DNA from 4 places in the Mesorhizobium sp. ESP-6-2 genome. Region 3 is predicted to be linked to each of the others. Evidence: predicted binding sites of a transcription regulator. Region 3 holds the regulator's gene; each other region holds the start of a gene.
The links. The regulator LexA, encoded in region 3, represses DNA repair genes until DNA is damaged. The targets are predictions, from matches to a motif close to TGTTCNNNNTGTGTTCNG.
Positions count from the first base shown of each region.

Region 1: a site for LexA is predicted at 3,342-3,359, ahead of parE (DNA topoisomerase IV subunit B). Genes of this name have one in related genera too.
Region 2: a site for LexA is predicted at 1,990-2,007, ahead of LB532_RS13715 (PA0069 family radical SAM protein). Genes of this name have one in related genera too.
Region 4: a site for LexA is predicted at 1,760-1,777, ahead of LB532_RS13820 (2'-5' RNA ligase family protein). Genes of this name have one in related genera too.

Region 1 covers NZ_JAIUGT010000002.1:778,664-783,902, forward strand. The annotation lists gene LB532_RS08950 (FUSC family protein) at 1-1,173, opposite strand, end outside; gene parE (DNA topoisomerase IV subunit B) at 1,212-3,272, opposite strand; gene cpaB (Flp pilus assembly protein CpaB) at 3,508-4,434, shown strand; gene LB532_RS08965 (type II and III secretion system protein family protein) at 4,497-5,239, shown strand, end outside.
Region 2 covers NZ_JAIUGT010000004.1:250,063-255,301, forward strand. The annotation lists gene LB532_RS13695 (4-(cytidine 5'-diphospho)-2-C-methyl-D-erythritol kinase) at 1-148, shown strand, start outside; gene moaB (molybdenum cofactor biosynthesis protein B) at 135-689, shown strand; gene LB532_RS13705 (GFA family protein) at 686-1,258, shown strand; gene LB532_RS13710 (glycosyltransferase) at 1,407-1,931, opposite strand; gene LB532_RS13715 (PA0069 family radical SAM protein) at 2,082-3,236, shown strand; gene LB532_RS13720 (ribonuclease HII) at 3,378-4,073, shown strand; gene LB532_RS13725 (F0F1 ATP synthase subunit B) at 4,194-4,685, opposite strand; gene LB532_RS13730 (F0F1 ATP synthase subunit B) at 4,696-5,239, opposite strand, start outside.
Region 3 covers NZ_JAIUGT010000009.1:122,647-127,885, reverse strand. The annotation lists gene kynU (kynureninase) at 1-451, opposite strand, end outside; gene LB532_RS22505 (TetR/AcrR family transcriptional regulator) at 454-1,125, opposite strand; gene lexA (transcriptional repressor LexA) at 1,591-2,331, shown strand; gene LB532_RS22495 (ComEC/Rec2 family competence protein) at 2,325-4,775, opposite strand; gene gltX (glutamate--tRNA ligase) at 4,879-5,239, shown strand, end outside.
Region 4 covers NZ_JAIUGT010000004.1:269,891-275,129, forward strand. The annotation lists gene LB532_RS13810 (ArsC family reductase) at 126-461, opposite strand; gene LB532_RS13815 (nuclear transport factor 2 family protein) at 651-956, opposite strand; gene LB532_RS13820 (2'-5' RNA ligase family protein) at 1,089-1,721, opposite strand; gene LB532_RS13825 (fumarylacetoacetate hydrolase family protein) at 1,996-3,153, shown strand; gene LB532_RS13830 (substrate-binding domain-containing protein) at 3,426-4,361, shown strand; gene LB532_RS13835 (ABC transporter permease) at 4,481-5,239, shown strand, end outside.

The DNA of each region.
Region 1 (5,239 bases), on a different contig from region 3:
AGCGGCGACCAGCAGCGTTGCAAGTGCCGCGCGGACCGCGTTGCGGCTCGCCCCGTGATAGTCGCGATGCACCACCAGCGCCGGGGGCCTGCGTTCGCGTGAAGGCCGCGTAACGGGCGCACGCAAGGCATCGAGACCGCGCAGCGCCTGCTTCAGCGCTTCGGCGAAATCGGCGGCGATGGTGAGCCGGGTGACGGTGCCGACCCTGTCGCCGTCCTGGTCGGCCAAGGCGCCGGGCATTTGCGTCGCTTTGGCGCCGATCGCGTCGAGCCGTGCCAGCCAGGGCGCCGTGTCGTCGAGTGCGCCCGGCGTCGCTGCCAATTCAGTGACGAGGGCTTGCAGCTCCGAGCGCATCGGAATGAGCGCCGCGTTCTTCGGTGCGGCGTGTGAATGCAGCGCGCGGGCCGCGGACAGGGCTGAAAGCAGTTGTCCAATGGTGCGCCGGACCGGATGGGCGCGCGGCGCGAAGCTCGGGGCCTCCAGCCTGGCATAGGCGCGCATCTCGGCGAGCGTCTGGGTGTCGGCGACCAGCTTCCGATGCAGGCCGGAAAGCATTGCCGTGTCGCCGCCGGAAAAGGCGCCGCCGGCATAGGTGGCAAGGTCGAGAATGCAGCGCTTCAGCCGCGAGATGATGGCCTCGCTGGCCAATTTGGGCAGGATCAGCCGGCTGGTCAGGCCGGCGCAGAGAATGCCGAGCACGATCTCGGCACAGCGCGCGACCGCGAGGTCGACAACGAGATGCGGCTGGCCAAACGCCGGCAGGCTGATGATCATGGCGGTGTAGCCGGCCAGCGCCGCCCCGTAGGCTTCCGGGTTGCGCAGCAGCGACGACACGAAGGTGCAAATGCCGATCCATAGGGCAAGCACCGTCACCAGCACCCAGGGATTCGTGCCGAAGACAGTGGTGATGGCAATTGCGGCAACACCGCCCGCCAGCGTGCCGAGCAACCGATAAAAGCCTTTCGCCAACACCATGCCTGCGACCGGCTGGGCAACGATGAACACCGTCATCATCGCCCATTGCGGGTGATCGAGCTTGAGGGCGTAGGCGACCATAAGCGCGATCAGGCCGGCCGAGACCGTACGCAAGGCGAAGACCCAGTCCGACCGGGTCGGCTGCGTCAGCCCGGCAAGACCCGCTTCGAAATAGCCTTTCAGCCGTTGCCAGCTCACACGCGCGTCTCCGCAAGCCTTGATCGGCCGGCCTGCGCTCAGATATCCAGCACTTCCGTTTCCGCGAATTCGGCGCGTTCCTGAATGAACCGGAAACGAGCCTCCGGCTTGGTGCCCATCAGCGCATCGACCGCGTCCTTGGTAGCGGCCTCGGCATCGATCACATCGACGCGGAGCAGCGTACGCTTCCTCGGATCCATGGTTGTCTCCTTGAGCTGCGCGGCCATCATTTCGCCCAGGCCCTTGAAGCGACCGATCTCGACCTTGCCGCGCCCGGTGAACTCGGTGCGCAGCAATTCGTCCTTGTGCGCGTCGTCACGCGCATAGGCGACCTTGCCGCCCTGCCGGATCGAGTAGAGCGGCGGCACCGCCAGATAGAGATGTCCGCCGCGAACCAGATTCGGCATCTCCTGGTAGAAGAAGGTGATCAGCAGCGAGGCGATGTGAGCGCCGTCGACGTCGGCGTCGGTCATGATGATGACGCGGTCGTAGCGAAGATCCTCGTCGCGGTATTTCGACCGCGTGCCGCAACCAAGCGCCTGGATCAGGTCGGAAATCTGCTGGTTGGCGGCCAGCTTGTCGTTGCCGGCACTGGCGACGTTGAGAATCTTGCCGCGCAACGGCAGCACCGCCTGGCTGGCGCGGTCGCGCGCCTGCTTGGCAGAGCCGCCGGCCGAATCGCCTTCGACGATGAAGAGTTCGGCGCCGGCGGCCGCATTCTGCGTGCAATCGGCAAGCTTGCCCGGCAGGCGCAGCTTGCGCACCGCGCTCTTGCGCGACACTTCCTTTTCCTGGCGGCGTCGTACCCGCTCGTCGGCGCGCGCGATCACCCATTCGAGCAGCTTCGAGGCTTCCTGCGGATTGTCGGCCAGCCAATGGTCGAACGGGTCGCGGATCGCCGTCTCGACGATGCGCATCGCCTCGATGGTCGCCAGCCTGTCCTTGGTCTGGCCGACGAATTCAGGCTCGCGTATGAACACCGACAGCATGCCCGCCGCCGAGATCATGACGTCTTCCGACGTGACGATCGAGGCGCGCTTGTTGCCGACGAGGTCGGCATAGGCGCGCAGGCCGCGCGTCAAGACGTTGCGGAAGCCGGCCTCGTGGGTGCCGCCTTCGCCGGTCGGGATGGTGTTGCAGTAGGAGTTGATGAAGCCGTCACCGCCGAACCAGGTCACTGCCCATTCCAGCGAGCCATGGCCGCCTTGCCTGTCGCTCTTGCCGGCGAAGATTTCGCGCGTCACCTGGAATTCGTCGCCGAGCGACGCTTTCAGATAGTCCTTGAGGCCGCCGGGAAAATGGAATTCAGCCTTGGCCGGAGTGGTGTCCTTTTCCTTGATCAGCGAGGGATCGCAGGTCCAGCGGATTTCGACGCCGCCGAAGAGATAGGCCTTCGAGCGCGTCATGCGGTAGAGCCGCGCCGGCTCGAACGCGGCGCCCTTGCCGAAGATCTGCTCGTCGGGGTGGAAACGGGTCCTGGTGCCGCGCCGGTTGTGAACTTCGCCAAGATGCTCGAGGCCGCTGACCGGAATGCCGCGCGAGAAGCGCTGCCGGTAAAGTTGCCGTCCGCGCGCGACTTCGACTTCGAGATGATCCGACAGCGCGTTGACCACGGAGACGCCGACGCCGTGCAGGCCGCCCGAGGTTTCATAGACCTTGCTATCGAACTTACCGCCCGAATGCAGCGTCGTCATGATCACTTCGAGCGCCGGCTTCTTGAATTTCGGATGCGGATCGACGGGAATGCCGCGGCCATTGTCGGTCACGGTGAGAAAGCCGTCAGCCGAAAGCTCGACATCGATGAATGTGGCATGGCCGGCAACTGCCTCGTCCATCGAGTTGTCGATGACCTCGGCGAACAGATGGTGCATGGCCTTGTCGTCGGTGCCGCCAATATACATGCCCGGACGGCGCCGCACCGGCTCCAGGCCTTCGAGCACCTCGATATCGGCGGCGCTGTAGCCCTCTGAGCCATCACGAGACGCGGCCGCCGGACGCTTGGCTGCCGCCTGCACCAGCGGATCGGCCGGACGCGCCGGTGTGCGAACCGGTTGCGGCTGCTTCTCCAGATTGCCGAAAAGATCGTTGTTGTCGTCCATGCCTGCCATAGAGCCCAAGCTGCGAATCACCCGCTGATACTGCCACGCTTTTCAGCGCCAAGCGACGGAGGTTCCTGTTACGTTCGGGGATTAACCCCCTCTTATCCTAAAACCATTCGATAACCAAGCCGGCGGAAATCGGGCGGATAGCCAGCGAGAAGATTCCTGATTCTTTAACAATGCCGCCTAGCGTGAGCCAACATAACAAGAAACTACGGGCATCAGGGGTTTGGGCGTGAGGGGCAAGGCCATAACGATGATCGGCATCGCCGCCGTTTTCGGCGCGATTTCGATCTTTGCCGCCGATTTCTGGGTCAAGCGCCAGGCCAGGGCCGACGCCGAGGAGAAAACCGCGTCGATCACCGCTCCGGCCGCACCCAGGGTTGAATTCAAGACAATCGTGGTGGCGAATGCACCGTTGCGGTACGGGATGGATCTCGACCGCGCGAAACTCAACGAAATCCCGTGGCCGCAGGATTCGCTGCCGCAGGGCGCCTTCGCCACCATCGATGGACTGCTCGGGGACGGCAGCCGCGTGGTGCTGTCGCCGATCGAAGTCAACGAACCGGTGCTGCTGACCAAGCTGTCCGGCCCGAATGGCCGCGCCACGCTCTCCAACATGCTGACGCCCGGGATGCGGGCGGTCACCATCCGCACCGACGAGATCGCGGGCGTCGGCGGCTTCGTCACGCCAGGCGATCGGGTCGATGTCGTGCTGACGCGCGATGCCGGCGAAATCCAGGAAGTGGCCAAGAATGCGCAAGGCGCCGCCGGCTCGACCATCACCTCCGAGATCGTCGTTGCCGACGCGAAGGTGCTGAGCGTCGGGCAGGGCGCCGACGAGCGCCAAACGACCCCGCAGGTGGCCAATTCCATAACCATCGAGGTGACCACCGAAGGCGCGCAGAAAGTGGCGCTGGCCCGCACGGTCGGCACGCTGTCGCTGTCGCTTCGCTCCGCCAGCGAAGGTGGCGACGGCAAGAACGGTGTCACCACCATCTCCTCCTTTGGCGGATCGGTGGCGGGCAAGGCGCAAGCCGCAGCCGGCTCGCTGTTCGACGCCATGGCAAAGGAGCCGGAGCAGCCGAAATTCAAGACGGTCATCGTGACACGTGGAACGACGGCCGAGGAATATCAGGTTCCTGCGCGGGACCAGAAATAGGAATATCAGGTTCCTGAGTGGGACCAGAGCAGGACCGGTGGGGACCGGACGGGACGGGAACAATGTTCAGGCAACTTCAATATCGAGTGGCAGGCCGGTTGCACGTCGCGCGGGCCGTGGCGATGGCGGTGACGATGGCGGCGGCCGGCATCTTCGCCGGCCCGGCCAGGGCGGACAATGACATCGTCTATGTCTCGGCGACCAAGAACGCCTCGATCAAGGTCGCCAAGGGCAAGCCCAAGACGATCATGACCAGTGCTGCCTTCTACCAGATCGTCATCGGCGATCCGGAGATCGCCAACGTCAACCCGCTGACCGACAAATCCTTCTATGTGCTGGGCAACAATCTCGGCACCACCGGCATCGCCCTGTTCAACGAGAACAAGCAGCTCGTCGGCACCGTAGACATCGAAGTGACGCTCGATACCGACCAGTTGGCCGACACCATCCGCGCCAGCGTGCCGGACGCCAAAATCAAGGTCGGCTCCGCCAATGGCCGTGTCGTGCTGTCGGGCGAGGCGGATGACGCGGTCGCCGCCGAAAAGGCAAACAAGATCGCCACCCGCTTCTCCGGCAATGAGGAGGTGATCAATTCGGTCAACATCTCGTCCTCGCAGCAGGTCCAGCTCAATGTCCGCTTCGTCGAGATCAACCGTCAGGCCGGACAGGACCTCGGCGCCAAATACAGCGCCAATTTCGCTTATGGCATGGGCGGACGCGACGTTACGATTGCTCCCGGCACCATTGAGCCGGCGGGGACCGGCGAGATCATCGGCAGGCTTCTGTCGAACGGCGTTTCCATCGA
Region 2 (5,239 bases), on a different contig from region 3:
GGGTTCCGGCGCCACGTGCTTCGGCCTGTTCGAGACCGGCAACGTCGCCAAGCGCGCGGCCGCGGACATCCGCGCCCGGCAACCCGACTGGTTCGTCGCCGCGACGCGCAGCATGACGGCGGAGGCAGATGCCCATGGCCAGGACTGACGAGAACCGTTCTTTCATCCCCGTGCGCATCGCGGTGCTGACCGTTTCCGACACGCGCAGCCTTGCCGACGACAGGTCCGGCCAGACGCTGGCCGATCGTATCGCGGAAGCCGGCCACATCCTCGCCGCCCGCGACATTGTCACCGACGACCGCGACAAGATCCGCGACAAGGTTCTGGCGTGGTCGCGTGACAAGGACATCGACGTCGTCATCACCACCGGCGGCACCGGCTTCACCGGGCGCGACGTGACGCCGGACGCGCTGGAGCCGATCTTCGAAAAGCGCATGGACGGCTTTTCCGAGGTGTTCCACCGCATTTCCTACGACAAGATCGGCACCTCCACGATCCAGAGCCGGGCGACCGGCGGCGTCGTCAACGCCACCTTCGTCTTCGTGCTGCCGGGCTCGCCCGGCGCCTGCAAGGATGCCTGGGACGGCATCTTGAAGGCGCAGCTCGACTACCGGCACATGCCCTGCAACTTCGTCGAGATCATGCCGCGCCTGGACGAGCACCTGCGGCGCGGCATGTCGGCTCCGTGAAAGCCGAGGCAACGCGCTGGTTTCAAGCCGCGTTTGCCAGGCAGAACACCACCTTCGCCTTCGAAAGGCCATTCCAAACCGGATGCGGCAGGACGTATCGTCTCGCGGCGGCGGCCATCGCCGTTGACGACGGGATGGATGCGATGACTGTGCATAGTGGCGGGTGCCATTGCGGCAACATACGCCTTCGATTTTCAACCGAGCTCGATCCATCGAAAATCGAGGTCCGCGCCTGCCAGTGCTCGTTCTGTACCAGGCATGGCTCGCGCGCCGTCGCCGATCCGGACGGCAGGCTGATCATCTCAGTCAAGGACGTCCGGCGATTGAAGAAATACCGTTTTGGATTGGGGACGGCCGACTACCTGATCTGCGGCGAATGCGGCGTCTATACCGCTGCAATCGCCGGAGAGGACGATGCCAGAGCAATCGTCATCATCAACGCCCTGGACGATCGAAGGTGGTTCAGTCAGGAACCGATCCCTGTGGACTACGGCGCGGAAAGCAAGGCACAGCGCCAAGCCAGGCGTCGCCTTCGCTGGATGCCCGTCGAAATGCGCTTTAGCGAATAACCGGCTCGCCGTGGAAACGTCGGCGCCAGGGCCGCGAGACGCCGAAACCACTTCCATCATCAGCCGCGGCCTGCGCGCCGGCACCCGCGTGATCGGAAGCTAGCTGCGCGTCACATGTGCAACGCATGTAGACAGGGCAGCTGCAAAATCATTTGGACGGGCGGTGCTCTTGTTTTGCCGGAGCGGCCCAGATTTCGGCATCCAGCCGCTTGGTCGCCAGGCCGCGAGCGAGGGCCTCGGCGCCGCCGGCTTTTTTCGACAAGGACGCGGCCTGGCGCTTGCTGATCAGCAGCCCGTCGGCCAAGGCCCGATTTCCCGAGAAGATCCGGGCCAGGAATGGCGCGCGGCCGGCGCGTGTGCGTGAAAACCGCGCCGCCATGGTTTGCCTCGCGGTATGCGCAACGACCTCGTCGATCCATCCGTCGACCAGTCGCGCACCCGGTTCCAGCAGCAACAGCCAATCGCCCTTCGCATGCCGGATGGCTGCCGCGACCCCGTCGGTCGCATACTGGCAACCGGCATGCTCGGCGACGCGATGGGTCTGGTCGGTGGAACCGGTGTCGCAGACGATGACCTCGCGCACCACGCCCTCGACCGCGCCGCCAATCAGCGTCGCCAGCGTGCGGGCGAGGCCCTCCTCGTCATTGTGGGTCTCGATGAGAACGGTGAGCATCGTTTGCCGAATAGCGGAAAGCGGAACGCAGCGCCAGTTTTTGCGGCGCACCATAAAAAGTTCTTGCTTTGTTCTGGCCTGGTAAATAGGATTAAATTCATGAGCAGAGCGATTCGAAGCAACATGGACAGTCCCTGGGAGCGGGCGAAGATGGAACCGATCATGCGCGCCGACATTGCCGCCTTCGGAGCAGGACGAGCCGAGATGGCCAACGCGATGATCGAGCAGAGCGGCATGCGCGTGCGTCCGGACCGCAACCGCGGCCGGTCGGCAGGCATCAACCCGTCCGGTCGGTTCGAGCCCGTCAGCCGGCATGTCTTCGACGATGGCTGGAACTCGCTGGAGGAACTGCCTCCCTTCAAGACCGAGGTGCAGGTCGAGAAGCCGCGCACCATCATCACCCGCAATGAATCGCCCGACATCTCCTTCGACCGCTCGATCAATCCCTATCGCGGCTGCGAGCATGGCTGCGTCTACTGCTTTGCGCGGCCTACGCATAGTTTCATGGGCCTGTCGCCGGGGCTGGATTTCGAATCCAAGCTGTTCGCGAAGCCGGACGCGGGGCGCCTGCTTGACAAGGAACTGTCGAAGGACGGTTACCAGCCGCGGACCATCGCCATCGGCACCAATACCGATCCCTACCAGCCGATCGAGAAGCAGTACCGGATCATGCGCGAGATCCTCGAAGTGCTGGAGGCGCGCGGGCACCCGGTTGGCATCGTCACCAAATCCGCCCTGGTGACGCGCGATATCGACATCTTGTCACGCATGGCCGAACGGGGCCTCGCCAAGGTGGCGTTGTCGGTGACGACGCTCGACCGCATGCTGGCGCGCACCATGGAGCCACGCGCCTCGACGCCGACCAAGCGGCTGGAGGCGATCAGGCAGCTTGCGGATGCCGGCATCCCTGCTTCGGTCATGGTGGCACCGATCATCCCCGGGCTGACCGACCAGGAGATGGAACGCATCCTCGATTCGGCGCACCATGCCGGCGCACGCGAGGCGGGCTATGTCGTGCTGCGCCTGCCGCTCGAGGTCAGCCCGATCTTCAAGGACTGGCTGCTACGCCACTATCCCGACCGCTATCGCCATGTGATGTCGCTGATCCGCTCGATGCGCGAGGGCAAGGATTACGATTCGGAATGGGGCAAGCGCATGAAGGGCGCAGGTCCTTACGCCTGGCAGATCGGCCGGCGCTTCGAAATCACCGCCAAGCGACTCGGCCTCAATGCCGAGCGGCGCACGCTGCGGACCGACCAGTTCGTCGCCGCCGGCAAGGACCAGGAGCAGTTGATGCTGCTTTGAACGACCGCGGCTGTTTGCCGCCGTGGCGAAAAATCCCGTCCGGCCTGCCCCGGCCTGCAGACGGTGCCCTCCCGGTCCGGCGCCCCACCCGACCCGGAGGGACTTGCGGAGAATCAGAGCCGATGCGAACCTCGCCGCAACATGGCTCGCGCGCGTTCTGATTCTCCGCCTCTCTTCGAAATCGTCGAGAAACCCGATTTCTCCTTCGAGACGAAGGCGATGGCCGAAGGTCTGTGGCCAGTGGCGGGGATGGACGAGGCCGGACGCGGCCCGCTGGCCGGACCGGTGGTGGCGGCTGCGGTCGTGCTCGACCCTGCCAACATCCCAGACGGCCTCGACGATTCCAAACGACTCAGCCACTTGCAGCGCGAGGCGCTGTTCGTGCGCATCATCGGCTCCGCGCTTGGCGTGTCGATGGCCTCCGTCAGCGCCGAGGGCATTGACGGCAGCAACATCCTCAAGGCGAGCCTGGAGGCGATGCGCCGTGCGGTCGCCGGCCTGCCGGTGCGGCCGAAGCTCGCGCTTGCCGACGGGCGCGACGTGCCGCCGGGCCTGCCTTGCATGGGGCGCGCGCTGATCAAGGGCGACCAGCGCTCGCAATCCATCGCCGCCGCCTCGATCGTCGCCAAGGTGATGCGCGACCGCATGATGTGCGGCTGCGGCAGCCATCACCAGCACTACGGCTTCGAAGTGCATATGGGCTACGCCACGGTCCGCCATCGCACCGCGATCGAAACGCACGGGCCGGTGGCGCGGCTGCACCGTGTGTCCTTCGCGCCATTCAGGCTTGAAGGTGCCGAGGTGGTGGAAGAAGAAAGCTTCGCCGGGCTGGATTGAGCCGGCAGCGATAACAGCTGATCTCCCCCACGTGGGGGAGATTGGCAGCCTCGGCGCACCACCCAACAAAAAAGCCGCCAGGTTGCCCGGGCGGCCTTTTCAATTCTGCTGGTTGTCAGCTCAGTTCAGCTTCGCCTTCACATCGGCGAGCGAGGTCTTGAACAGGTCCGCTCCCGCCTTGGCGTCGATCTTGCCGGCGAGCAGCGTGCGAGCGGCTTCGACGGCGATGTCGACGGCACTGGCGCGCACTTCGCCGATCGCCTCGCGCTCGGCCTGACCGATCTTCTGTTCGGCGAGTGCGGTGCGCCGCGCGACGTAGTCCTCGGTCTTCTTGTGCGCCTCGGCGGCGAGCAGTTCAGCTTCGCGCTTGGCCGCGGCGACGATGTCTGCGGCCTCCTGCTCGGCTTCCTTGCGCTTGCGCTGGTATTGGCCAAGCAGCTGCTGGGCCTCCTCACGCAGCCTGCGCGCTTCGTCGAGCTCGCTGCTGATCCTGGCGGCGCGGGCATCGAGCGCCTTGGCGATCAGGCGGGGCACCTTGATGTAGATGGCGATGCCCAAAAAAATGACCAGGGCGATCGTGGCCCAGAGCGTTGCAAGAGATGTGGCGTCCATGATGCGCTCCTCACCCGGCCACGGATTTGACCGCGGCCGCGATCTCGGCCTTGCTGGCCTTGCCGCCGACCAGCGCCTCGACGATCGCCGAAGCAGTGTCCTCGGCGATGCTGCCGACTTCCTTCATGGCGTTGGCCTTGATGGAAGAAATGCGCGCCTCGGCCTCGCCAAGCTTCTCGTCGAGCGCCGCCTCGATCTTCTTGCGCGCGGTCTCGGCCTCCGCCTTGGCCGCGTCATTGGCCTGCTGGCCGATGGCATTGGCGTTCTTCTTGGCTTCCGCCAATTCCTGCTCGTAAGCAGCAACGGCGGCGTCGGCCTCGCCCTTCAACTTCGCTGCCTGATCGAGATCCTGGCTGATGCGATCGTTGCGGACATCGATGATGCCGCCGACGCGCGGCACCACCACCCTCTTCAGGAAGAGGTAGAAGAGCCCGAACGTGATCGCCAGCCAAAGAAGCTGCGACGGAAACGTCGCCGGATCGAATGGCGGAAACATGCCATGCGCTTCGGCAGGCACGCTGGTGCCGGAATGCGTGTCGCCTTCCGTCGCAGCG
Region 3 (5,239 bases):
CCTCGAGCCGCAGCACCGTGCCCGGCCGTGTCGAGGCAACGCCCTCGGCCATATAGAGATCGGTCGGAAAGCTGTCCCCCTCGGCGACGACGACCGACCTGTCCGGCCGCATCCCGAGTGCCGCATGCAGCACCTTGTAGATGTTGATCGAGGTGGTATCGCAGACCACCGTCTGGCCGGCGGCGGCCCCGATCAGGCGCCCGAGCTGGTCGCCGAGTTCGACCGGCATGTCGAACCAGCCGGCGGTGTTCCAGGCGCGGATCAGATCCTGCGCCCACTCCTGCGTGGCGGCCTTCTGCAGCTCGCCGAACACGGCGGGGGAAGCGGCGCCCAGCGAATTGCCGTCGAGATAGATCACCCCTTGAGGCAAGGTGAAGCGGTCACGCATGGCACGCAGCGGATCCGCGGTGTCCATTGCCTCGATCGCTGCGAGATCGGGAATTTTGCTCATGGTCACGATGTTCCTCGGTGAGAAGAGCGCCCCGGAAACGGGCCGGCTGTTTTGCCGCCGGGGCAAGGGCTGGCCGCATAGAGGCGCAAGAACAGGGTGAACGCCCGGTTCGATCTTTGCTCGATTTCCGGCCGAGGCAACTCCTCGAGCACCCCGACGATCCGGCGAACCTGGAGATCGCCGATCAAAAGACTGATGTAGATGTCGGCGGCTTCGACAGGATCGTCACAGGCGATCAGGCCGGCCCGACTTGCGGTTCGAAGCAGGTCGCCGACAAGCGGCATTATGGTATTGCGGCCGAATTGCGCGATCGATTGGCCCAGCGTGCCTGTATCGTTGACGTCGCCGGCTGCGGCGCGATTGAGCGCCACCGCCTTGTCGCCCGTCACAAGGGTCAGCAGGACTGGCCCGAGCGAATTCAGGGTTTCGAGTGGATCGCGCGCTTGGTGAAGAGCGTCCTCCAGCAGCTTCCTTGCTTCTCCCGCATTGGCTTCGATCAAGGATCGAAACAGGACCTGCTTGTTGCCGTACCAGTTGTAAAGGGTTTCGTTCGAGGCCGATGCCCGCTTGGCGATGGCAAGCAGGGAGGCGCTTTTGTAGCCGGTTTCCCGGAGCACCGCATAGGCGGCCTCCTCTATCCGTTCGCGTCGCGCGGCCTGCTTCGGCGTGGTCATTGGTGTTCCTCTTCGAAAACCGTACATTATTATACGGTTTAGTCAAGCGAACGGGAAGCAAGGAGCGAACGAACGCAGCCCGTCGCGTCCGGTGATGTCTGGCCACTTTCCGGCAGGAAGTTGGCATTTTGGTTTCGTTTCGTTCACGAGCCGCGGAGATTTTGATCCGCCCCGAAAGGCAGCCGGCACCTGCCGGTCACACAGTTTTCAGGCTTGTACCAAGAGTGGAGATCGGCCGGGCCACAGGCCATTAACCAAAATAGTTTCAAAGAGCCTGAGAGCGCATTGACGACGGATCGCGTTGGCAGGATGCTGGCTGCGGGAGGGCGTTTCGTTTCCGCCGCCTTAACAAATTCATTAAACTTTAAATGGTTGCGGAACACAACTGGAACAGATAGTGTTTGTTCTGGGTTTGTTTTCTGATTCTGGTTCCAGACCCTTCGTGCAATGCCTTTGGGGGCCGCCATGCTCACGCGCAAGCAACATGAACTCTTGATGTTCATCCATGAACGGCTGAAGGAAAGCGGCATTCCGCCGTCCTTCGACGAGATGAAGGAAGCGCTGGACCTCGCCTCCAAGTCGGGAATTCATCGGCTGATCACAGCGTTGGAGGAGCGCGGCTTTATTCGCCGCCTGCCCAACCGGGCGCGCGCACTGGAGGTGCTGCGCCTGCCGGACTCGATCGCGCCGGGTCTTAACGCGGCAAAGAAGTTCTCCCCGAGCGTCATCCAGGGCAGCCTCGGACAGGGCAGCCCTAGCCGGCAGATCAAGCCGGCGACGTCTTCGCGTCTGCCCGCTGCCGGCAATGACGACGACGCGGTTTCAGCGGTGTCGATCCCGGTCATGGGCCGTATCGCTGCGGGCGTGCCGATCGACGCTATCCAACATCAGACGCATTCCATTTCGGTGCCGCCGGACATGATCATGGGCGGCGAGCACTATGCGCTGGAGGTCAAGGGCGATTCGATGATCGAGGCCGGCATCTTCGACGGCGATACGGTCATCATCCGCAACGCCGACACCGCAAGTCCCGGCGAGATTGTCGTGGCCCTGGTCGACGAGGAGGAAGCGACGCTGAAGCGCTTCCGTCGCAAGGGCGCCTCGATTGCGCTTGAGGCCGCCAATCCGGCCTATGAAACACGTATTTTCGGACCGGACAGGGTCAAGGTGCAAGGCAAGCTGGTCGGACTGATCAGGCGCTACTGAGCGGGTTCGGCGGTGGGCTTTTCGGGTTTACGGTAAGGCGGCAGTCCCCTTGCCTCACGTGAAAATTTTCGCTGTTCGTGCCAGGGCCGATATGGCCTGTCGACGGCAAAGCTGACCTGGGCCGGTGCCGTCGCCGATTGCTGGTCGAAGAATACGGCGGCACTTCCCTTGCGAGCGAGCTGCCGCTTGGTGATGACGAGAACCAGCGGATTGTGGCAGGGGTCGTAGCCCCCGGGGTCGTTGATGACGATCAGATCCGCATAGGCGCAGGCCCTCCAGGCATCCTTGCGATCCTCCACCTGCGCAATGATCGCCCCGGAGGGATGCCGGGCCATGCACAGGCCGGTGAAACAATAGAAAGGCGCTCCCGCCGGAAGTTGCGCGGGATCGAAGATGTCGAACTGTCCGTCTCCGCTGCCGAACAGCTCCGGCGCAACGATGGTTTCGGATTTCAGCGCGCGTTTCCAGTTGTCGACCGTGAATTCGTTCGGGCGCGCCCGGTTGATCGCGAGCTCGCCGCCGCCGATCGGCAGCGCCACCAAGCGGGCATCCTCCGAAATCAGCACGTCCGGCGTGCGCGTGTCCGAGACGGTCAACAGGCCGGCGAGCGCGAAGGGAAGTGCCGCCAGCCGCAGCCATGTCGTGGCCATCGTCGCGATGACCAGGGCGATCGCCACCAGAAGAACGGATTGCTGCGAAATCAACCCGACCGCGTCGACCGGCGAGCGTTGCGAGATCCATCCCGATATGGCGATCATCGCGGTCAGTCCCTTGCCCATCAGATAAAGCGATGGTCCATCGAACCCGAACGGCATCAGCAGCGCACTGGCAACCGCAAGAAACATCACGACGGAAACGATCGGCATGACTGCAAGATTGGCGAACAGGCTGAGCGGCGACACGCGCTGGAAATGCCAGATGGCGAAAAGCGCCGTGGCGCTTCCCGCGATGATCGAGGTCATTGCCAGCCCACCTGTCGCCAGCAGCAGTTTTCGCGTCAGGAGGCCGGGCAAGGTCCGTTGCGGCGGCGGGGTCCGCGCTTTGTCGGCTTTGCGATCCGACCAGCCGGCATAGGCGCCGACCAGGGCCGCGGTGGCGGCAAACGACATCTGGAAGCTCGGCCCTACCACCTCGTGCGGCGACACCACGATGACGGCGATCGCCGAAATCGCCAGGTTGCGCATGGTGAGTGCCGCACGATCGAACAGCACGGCGATCAGCATCACCGCCAGCATGATGAAACTCCGTTCGGCGGCAACGACGACGCCTGAAATGACGAGATAGGCAGCGATCGAGAAAAGGGCGGCTGCGGCCGCGTATTTCTTGACCGGCCGACGGGAAGAGAAGTTCGGGAACAAGGCGAAGCCGCCGCGCAGCAGACCCATGACTGTGCCGGCGACCAGCGCCATGTGCAGCCCGGAGATGGAAATGATGTGATAGATGCCGGTGCGTCGCATCGCTTCGTTGATCTCGTCGGGAATACCTGCACGCACACCCACGATCAGCGCCGCGGCGATCTCGCCCTCGGCGCCGCCGATGCTGCCTCTGATATGGTCGGCAATGGTTTCGCGAGCGCTCTCGATCGCGGCTGAAAGGCCAGCCAACAGCGGCCTGTCATCGGCCGAGACGATTTTGGGGTTGCCGAGAAAGAAGCCGCTGGCGCCGATGCCGGCGAAGTAGCTGTCGAAGGAAAAGTCATAGCTGTCCGGCCGCACCGGTCCGGTTGGCGGCAACAGCCTGGCATAGCCGGTCACGAGGGACCCGGCGGTCACTTCAGCCGGCACCTTGCGCGCCGAAAGGCGAACGCGCTCCGGCGCGTAGCGCAGTTTCGGCCGCGCGGTCGATGTCACGTCGATGGTCAGCCGGATGCGGCCGGTCTCCATCTGGTCGACCGAAACGACGCGGCCGGTCACTTGCGTGGAGATTTCCGAGCCCAGCATCCGCGTTCCCGCCCGCCAAGTCTCGACTTTGCCGGCGAGCATGCCGAGCGCGCACAACAGCGCCGCCATGAAGCACAGGTGCGTTTTCGGCCATGAGCGCGAAACGAGCGCGCACAGTGCCATCAGGATCGCGACCGCGACGGGCTTGGCAAAGCCCGGCTCCGCCGCCAACGAAAAATAGGCAATCGATCCGCACGCCAGGAACACCGGGACGAGCAGGAAGGCTATGCCCCGATCGAGTTCGAGCTCGGCGGCTCTGGCCACGCCGTTGCGCAGGCGAGGCCATGAAGCACGACCGAACTCCCGGCGCAGGCGCGAGGCCGCGCGGACAGCAGGGACGCCAGGCGGCGCGGAAACATCCGGCGGCATCGACTTGCCGGGCTGCTGTAAGGGCGACGGCGCCAGCGGCAATGAGGCCGGCGCGGGCATGACAAAGAGAGAGCGTTCGCTGACGCCGGTAACGACGTCCTCGCCTTCCTCCGCGCCCCGGCCCGCTCCAGCCATCGGGTCTGCCCCTTGCGCCCTCGACACCCTATGCTACATGAACGCGCGACGCGCGAAAGTGCGCGTGATCCGCACCTCGCTCCAGACGTTTCCCGAGAGTTGTATGTCCGACAAGGTTGTCACCCGTTTTGCCCCCTCGCCCACCGGCTACCTGCACATTGGCGGCGCGCGTACGGCGCTCTTCAACTGGCTCTACGCCAGGCACACCGGCGGTACTATGCTGCTGCGCATCGAGGACACCGACCGCGAGCGCTCCACCGATGCGGCAACGGCCGCCATCCTGGACGGCCTTTCCTGGCTCGGTCTTGGCTGGGACGGCGAGGCCGTCTCGCAATTCGAGCGCGCGCCGCGCCATCGCGAGGTGGCCGAGGAGCTGGTGCGCATGGGCAAGGCCTATTACAGCTACGAGACTCCTGCCGAGCTTGAGGCCATGCGCGAGGCGGCCAGGGCCAAGGGCCTGCCGC
Region 4 (5,239 bases), on a different contig from region 3:
CAGCAGAATTTTGCGCCGCTGCAACGCCATGATGTCACGGCATGGATCCTATGGTCTGCGCCGCGTCGCTTCGCTCCTTGCTCCGCCATAGGATGACGACATAGCGGTGTCGCGCCTGCCGAGCCTTACTTCACCGCCTCCTCGTAAACATCCGGCTTAAACCCCACCAGAACCCGATCCCCGACCTCCAGCACCGGACGCTTGATCATTGTCGGTTTGGACAACATCAGCGCCTTGGCCTTCTTCTCGTCGAGGCCCTGCTTGTCCTTGTCCGGCAGCTCGCGAAACGTCGTGCTCGCCTTGTTGAGCAGCTTTTCCCAACCGACCTTGCGGGCCCAGCCATCCAGCCTGCCCGCCTCGATTCCTTCGGCCCGATAGTCGTGGAACCGGTAAGGCACTGCATGGCCCTCCAGCCAGACGCGGGCCTTCCTGATCGTGTCGCAGGTGGTGATGCCGTACATGGTGATCGCCAAAACAGGTGCCTTTCGGACTTCGAATCTGGCGGCAGATTAAGCAGCTCCCGCGCGCTTTGCCAGCGGCCCGGCAGAACCATCGAGGACTGAGTTTCTTCAATGGCGGGCGCGCAGTCGCTGATCCGTGACGACGACGTGCTTTAGATCGGAGAGCGGCCAGGACATGATCCTGACCGCTCAGGATGCGGCGAAAGTGCCGACAGCCGGGCCCGTGGCCTTGGGCGTTATGTCAAATGTGAAGCGCACGGCGAACTGGTCGCCGTTGACATAAGGGCCCTCGACCGAGCCGCCATGGACTTCGTTGTTTTCCTGCCACCACTGGCCTTTCTGCTTGATGGCGTCCTTGCCGCGGCAGACGGCCATCGGCCCCTCCATCGCTTCGTAGCTGACGATGTCATCGGCATTGTATTTCTCGGCTGCACTTTCGTAGTCGCCCTGCTTGAGAAGGCCTGTGAAATGCTTGGCGATGTCCGTGACGGTCATGTGTTCCTCCTGTTCAGACGTCTTGCAAGTAGGGTGCAGCTTGCCGGCATGCCATCGTCAATCCGCGCGCTAGCTGACAAGCCGTGTCAGGATGATGGATCGCGCGGACTATGCGAGGACGATTCCAGGCTCTCACATGGCGGGCAGTGCATCGTCCTGGCCGGTCAGCCGCCAACGTCCGGGCTGCTTGTAGGCGCCCTTCCCGACGAGACTGTGGATCAGCACAAAATCCCGGACAGTCCAACCGACCGGATCGATCGAGCGCTCGCGAATTCTGGGAACGCCCACTTCATCACGAAGCAATGTAACATGCGGTTCTATGGACCTGGTGAGAAAGGGTCTTAACGGGCTGTCCGAGATCACCGCCGTCAGATCACGCCAGAATTTCTGCAGCGGCGGATTGCCATCGCTGCCGCGCAGGACCAGTGCACCACCGCCAAAAGCCGACAGGCGATCGAACGACACCTCGAAGGGCTTCGCAACGATCATCGATCCGATATGACAGGCGGCCTCTGCCAGCTCTTGCGGATACTCCTCATGGTCGCCGAGGCCGACAAGCGAGATGTGGATGTGATTTTCCGGAACCAGCCAGCCTTGCAATCCGAACTCACGGTTCAAGGCAATGGCCTTTCGCGCGAGACGACCAGCAATCGCGCTGCCGACGAGGATGGCAAAGAACAGCCGGTGGAAATGCTTCCCGGCCTGTTCCCATCGGAAAAAGGCTTGGCCGTTCTTCGCGGTTCCGAATGCGGGTTGCCCACTCATACTGATCTCGTCCGCCAATTGACTCAGGTTGAACATACTAGAACAAAACGAGAACAAGTGCAAGCCGAAAAATGACCCGGGCGTTGGGGCTCCCGCACCGCCGCATGCATCCAACCCCTGAAGGAGTGCTTCCTTGCGGCACGCCAATCGCCGACGACGCCGGCAGACATGGCGTCTGGATCACCACAAACGGGATAGACCTTTGACAGGAATCCGGTGAAAGTGCCGCGCCGAACCGGCAAGCCGCATTTTCGATGATCAGAGGACCGCACGCATGACAAACCCGATGCATCTGCCCGCCGAAGGCCTTTTTGTCGGGCGCGCCAGAAGCAGCGATGCCTCGCATCCCCTGGTGGCTACGGTGCGTGATGGCACCGTCTTCGACATCACGTCGAGCACGGCGCCGACCGTGCGCGATATCTGCGAGATGGCCGATCCGGCCGGTTATGTGCGCTCGGCCAAGGGCAAGCCGATCGGCTCGCTCGATGACATCGCGGCCAACAGTTTCGAAGCCGCGCGTGATCCGGCAAGGCCCTATCTCATATCCCCCGTCGACCTGCAGGCGATCAAGGCCTCGGGCGTCACCTTCGTCGTCAGCCTGCTGGAACGCGTCATCGAGGAACAGGCGCGCGGTTCGGCGGAAAAGGCCGATGCCATCCGCGCCGACATTGCCGGGCTGATCGGCCACGATCTGTCCAAGCTCAAGCCCGGTTCTCCGGAAGCGATGGAGATCAAGGCCAAGCTCATCGCGCGCGGCGCCTGGTCGCAATATCTGGAAGTGGGCATCGGCCCCGATGCCGAGATCTTCACCAAATGCCAGCCGATGGCCTCGGTCGGTTTCGGCGCCGATGTCGGCCTGCATCCCGTCTCGACCTGGAACAATCCGGAACCGGAGATCGCCATGATCGCCGCCAGCAGCGGCAGGATCGTCGGCGCCACCATCGGCAACGACGTCAATCTGCGCGACGTTGAGGGGCGCTCCGCGCTGCTGCTCGGCAAGGCCAAGGACAACAACGCCTCCGCCTCGCTCGGCCCCTTCATCCGCCTGTTCGACGGCACGTTCTCCATAGAGGACGTAAAGCGGGCCGTGGTCCGGCTGAAAGTCGAAGGTGAGGACGGGTTCTCGCTGGAGGGCGCGAGCTCGATGGCCGAGATCAGCCGCTCTCCCGAAGAGCTCGTAGCGGCTGCCATGGGCCCCCATCACCAATATCCGGACGGCCTGGCGCTCTATCTCGGCACCATGTTCGTGCCTTCGAAGGACCGCGGCGAGAAGGGCAAGGGGTTTACCCACAAGGTCGGCGACATCGTCACCATCTCGTCGGAGAAATTCGGCGCGCTGGTCAACCGGGTGCGGTTGTCGCCGGACTGCCCGCACTGGACCTACGGCGCCAGCCATCTGATGCGCGATCTTGCCCGGGCCGGCCTCCTCTAGCTCTGGGTTCACCCGAGGGCGGTCAACCATCGCTCCGGCGACCCTCGAGGCCGGTATCGCCTGCCGCGAAAAATCATCCGAACTGATGCAATCTGATGGGACCGCTGATGGCGCCCCGTCAGGCGCCGACTACGACTGACAGGCGGAGGCTTGCCATTTGTCGAAAAAGAGGATGCTCTGATCATCCAACACGGCGTTGGCGAGGAGGACTCGATCTTGCCCGATCAAGAGGGTGGTTTCGAACTGATCAGTTTCAAACGGGAGGAAATCAAATGCTGACACGGCTAAGAGTGGTTCTATACGGCCTGCTGGTCGCGCTGACGGTTATTCCGGCGGCGGCGCAGGCCAAGACGTTCTACTGGATTTCACATGGCGGCCCGGCCGATCCGGTCTGGACCTACTTCCTTGCCGGCGCCAAGCAATGGGCCAAGGACACCGGCAATACCGTCAACACCTCGTTCCACAATGGCGACGTCGCCTCGCAGCAGGAGGCGGTGCGGGCCGCGATCTCGGCCAAGGCCGACGGCATCACCACCACCAGCCCCGATCCGGGCAGCCTTGTCGAGATCGTCAAGGAAGCCCGCGCGGCCAACATTCCGATCATCAATTTCAACACGCCCGATCCCAAGGCCAATTTCAACGCCTATGTCGGCGGCGACAATGTCACCTTCGGCAAGCACTGGGCGCAGTATCTGGTCGACAAGGGCCTGGTGAAGAAGGGCGACTTCGTCTGGATGCCTGTCGAGATTCCCGGCGCCACGTACGGCGTGCAGGAAGAGGAAGGCATCAAGAGCGTGTTCGAGCCGCTCGGCATCACCTATGAGGTGACCGAGGCGACGCTCGACCAGGCCGAGGTGATCAACCGCATGGTCGACTATCTCACCGCCAACAAGGCCAAGGTGAAGGCGATCATCGGGCTTGGCGACCTCGTTACCGGCTCGATCAAACGCGTGTTCGACCAGGTCGGCGTCAAGCCGGGCGAAATCCCCGTCGTCGGCTGGGGCAACTCGCTCGACACCACCCAGGAAGTGCTGAACGGCTATGTCAATGCCGGCCAGTGGCAGGACCCGCAGGCGACCAGCTATGTCGCGCTGTCGCTCGCCAACATGGCCGCTAGCGGCATTCCCCCGGGCTTCAACGTCATCACCGGCGCGCTCTATGAGAAAGACACCGCCGAGATCTACGACAAGATCCTGTCCGGCAAATAGTCCCTGATTTCAAGCGCCGCGCGTCCACCGGGCGTGCGGCGTCCCGCCCTTTCGCCTGGTATCGAGCCGTTTGATGCGGCCCGATGGTCCGGCCCATTCCAACCAGTCGCGGGTTACACGTGGAAAATCGTTCGCTTGTCCAAGGCCTGATCGCGCGGCCGGAATTCGGCCCCTTCGTGCTGCTCGTCGTCGAGATCGCCGTCTTCTGGGGTTTCAACCACGACTTCCTGTCACCCCAGAACATCTCCAACACGCTGGCCTTCACGGTCGAGCTCGGGCTGATCGCGCTGGCGATGACGTTGCTGATGACGTCGGGCGAATTCGATCTTTCCGTCGGCTCCCTGTTCGGCTTCTCGCCCGTGCTGATGTGGACGCTGTTCAACAGCGGCCTCACCTCGCTGGAGATGGGCTTCATTGTCGCGCTGCTGGTCGCCGCCTTCATCGGCCTGGTCAACGGCTGGTTCGTCACGCAGCTCAAGATCCCCTCCTTCCTGGTCACGCTCGGCATGCTCCTGGTGGTGCGCGGCACCGCGCTGTTCGTCACCGACGGCTTTCCGCAGCGCACCTGGAGCGCGGAAGGCAGTTGGCTGGCCGAGGCGCTGGTCGGCGATTTCTTCATCGGCCCGTTCCGCATCTACATGTCGCTGTTCTGGTTCATCGCCGCGGCCATCGCGCTCGGCTATGTGCTGACGCAAAGCCGCACCGGCAACTGGATCCAGGCCGCCGGGGGCAACCCCAACGCGGCAAGGGCGCGCGGCGTCAATGTCAGCCGCGTCAAGATCGGCCTGTTCGTGCTGTCCTCGGTCATGGCCTCGCTTGCCGGCGTCATCTCCTCGCTGCGCACCTCGGCGGCCAACCCCAACAGCGGCACCGGCTAC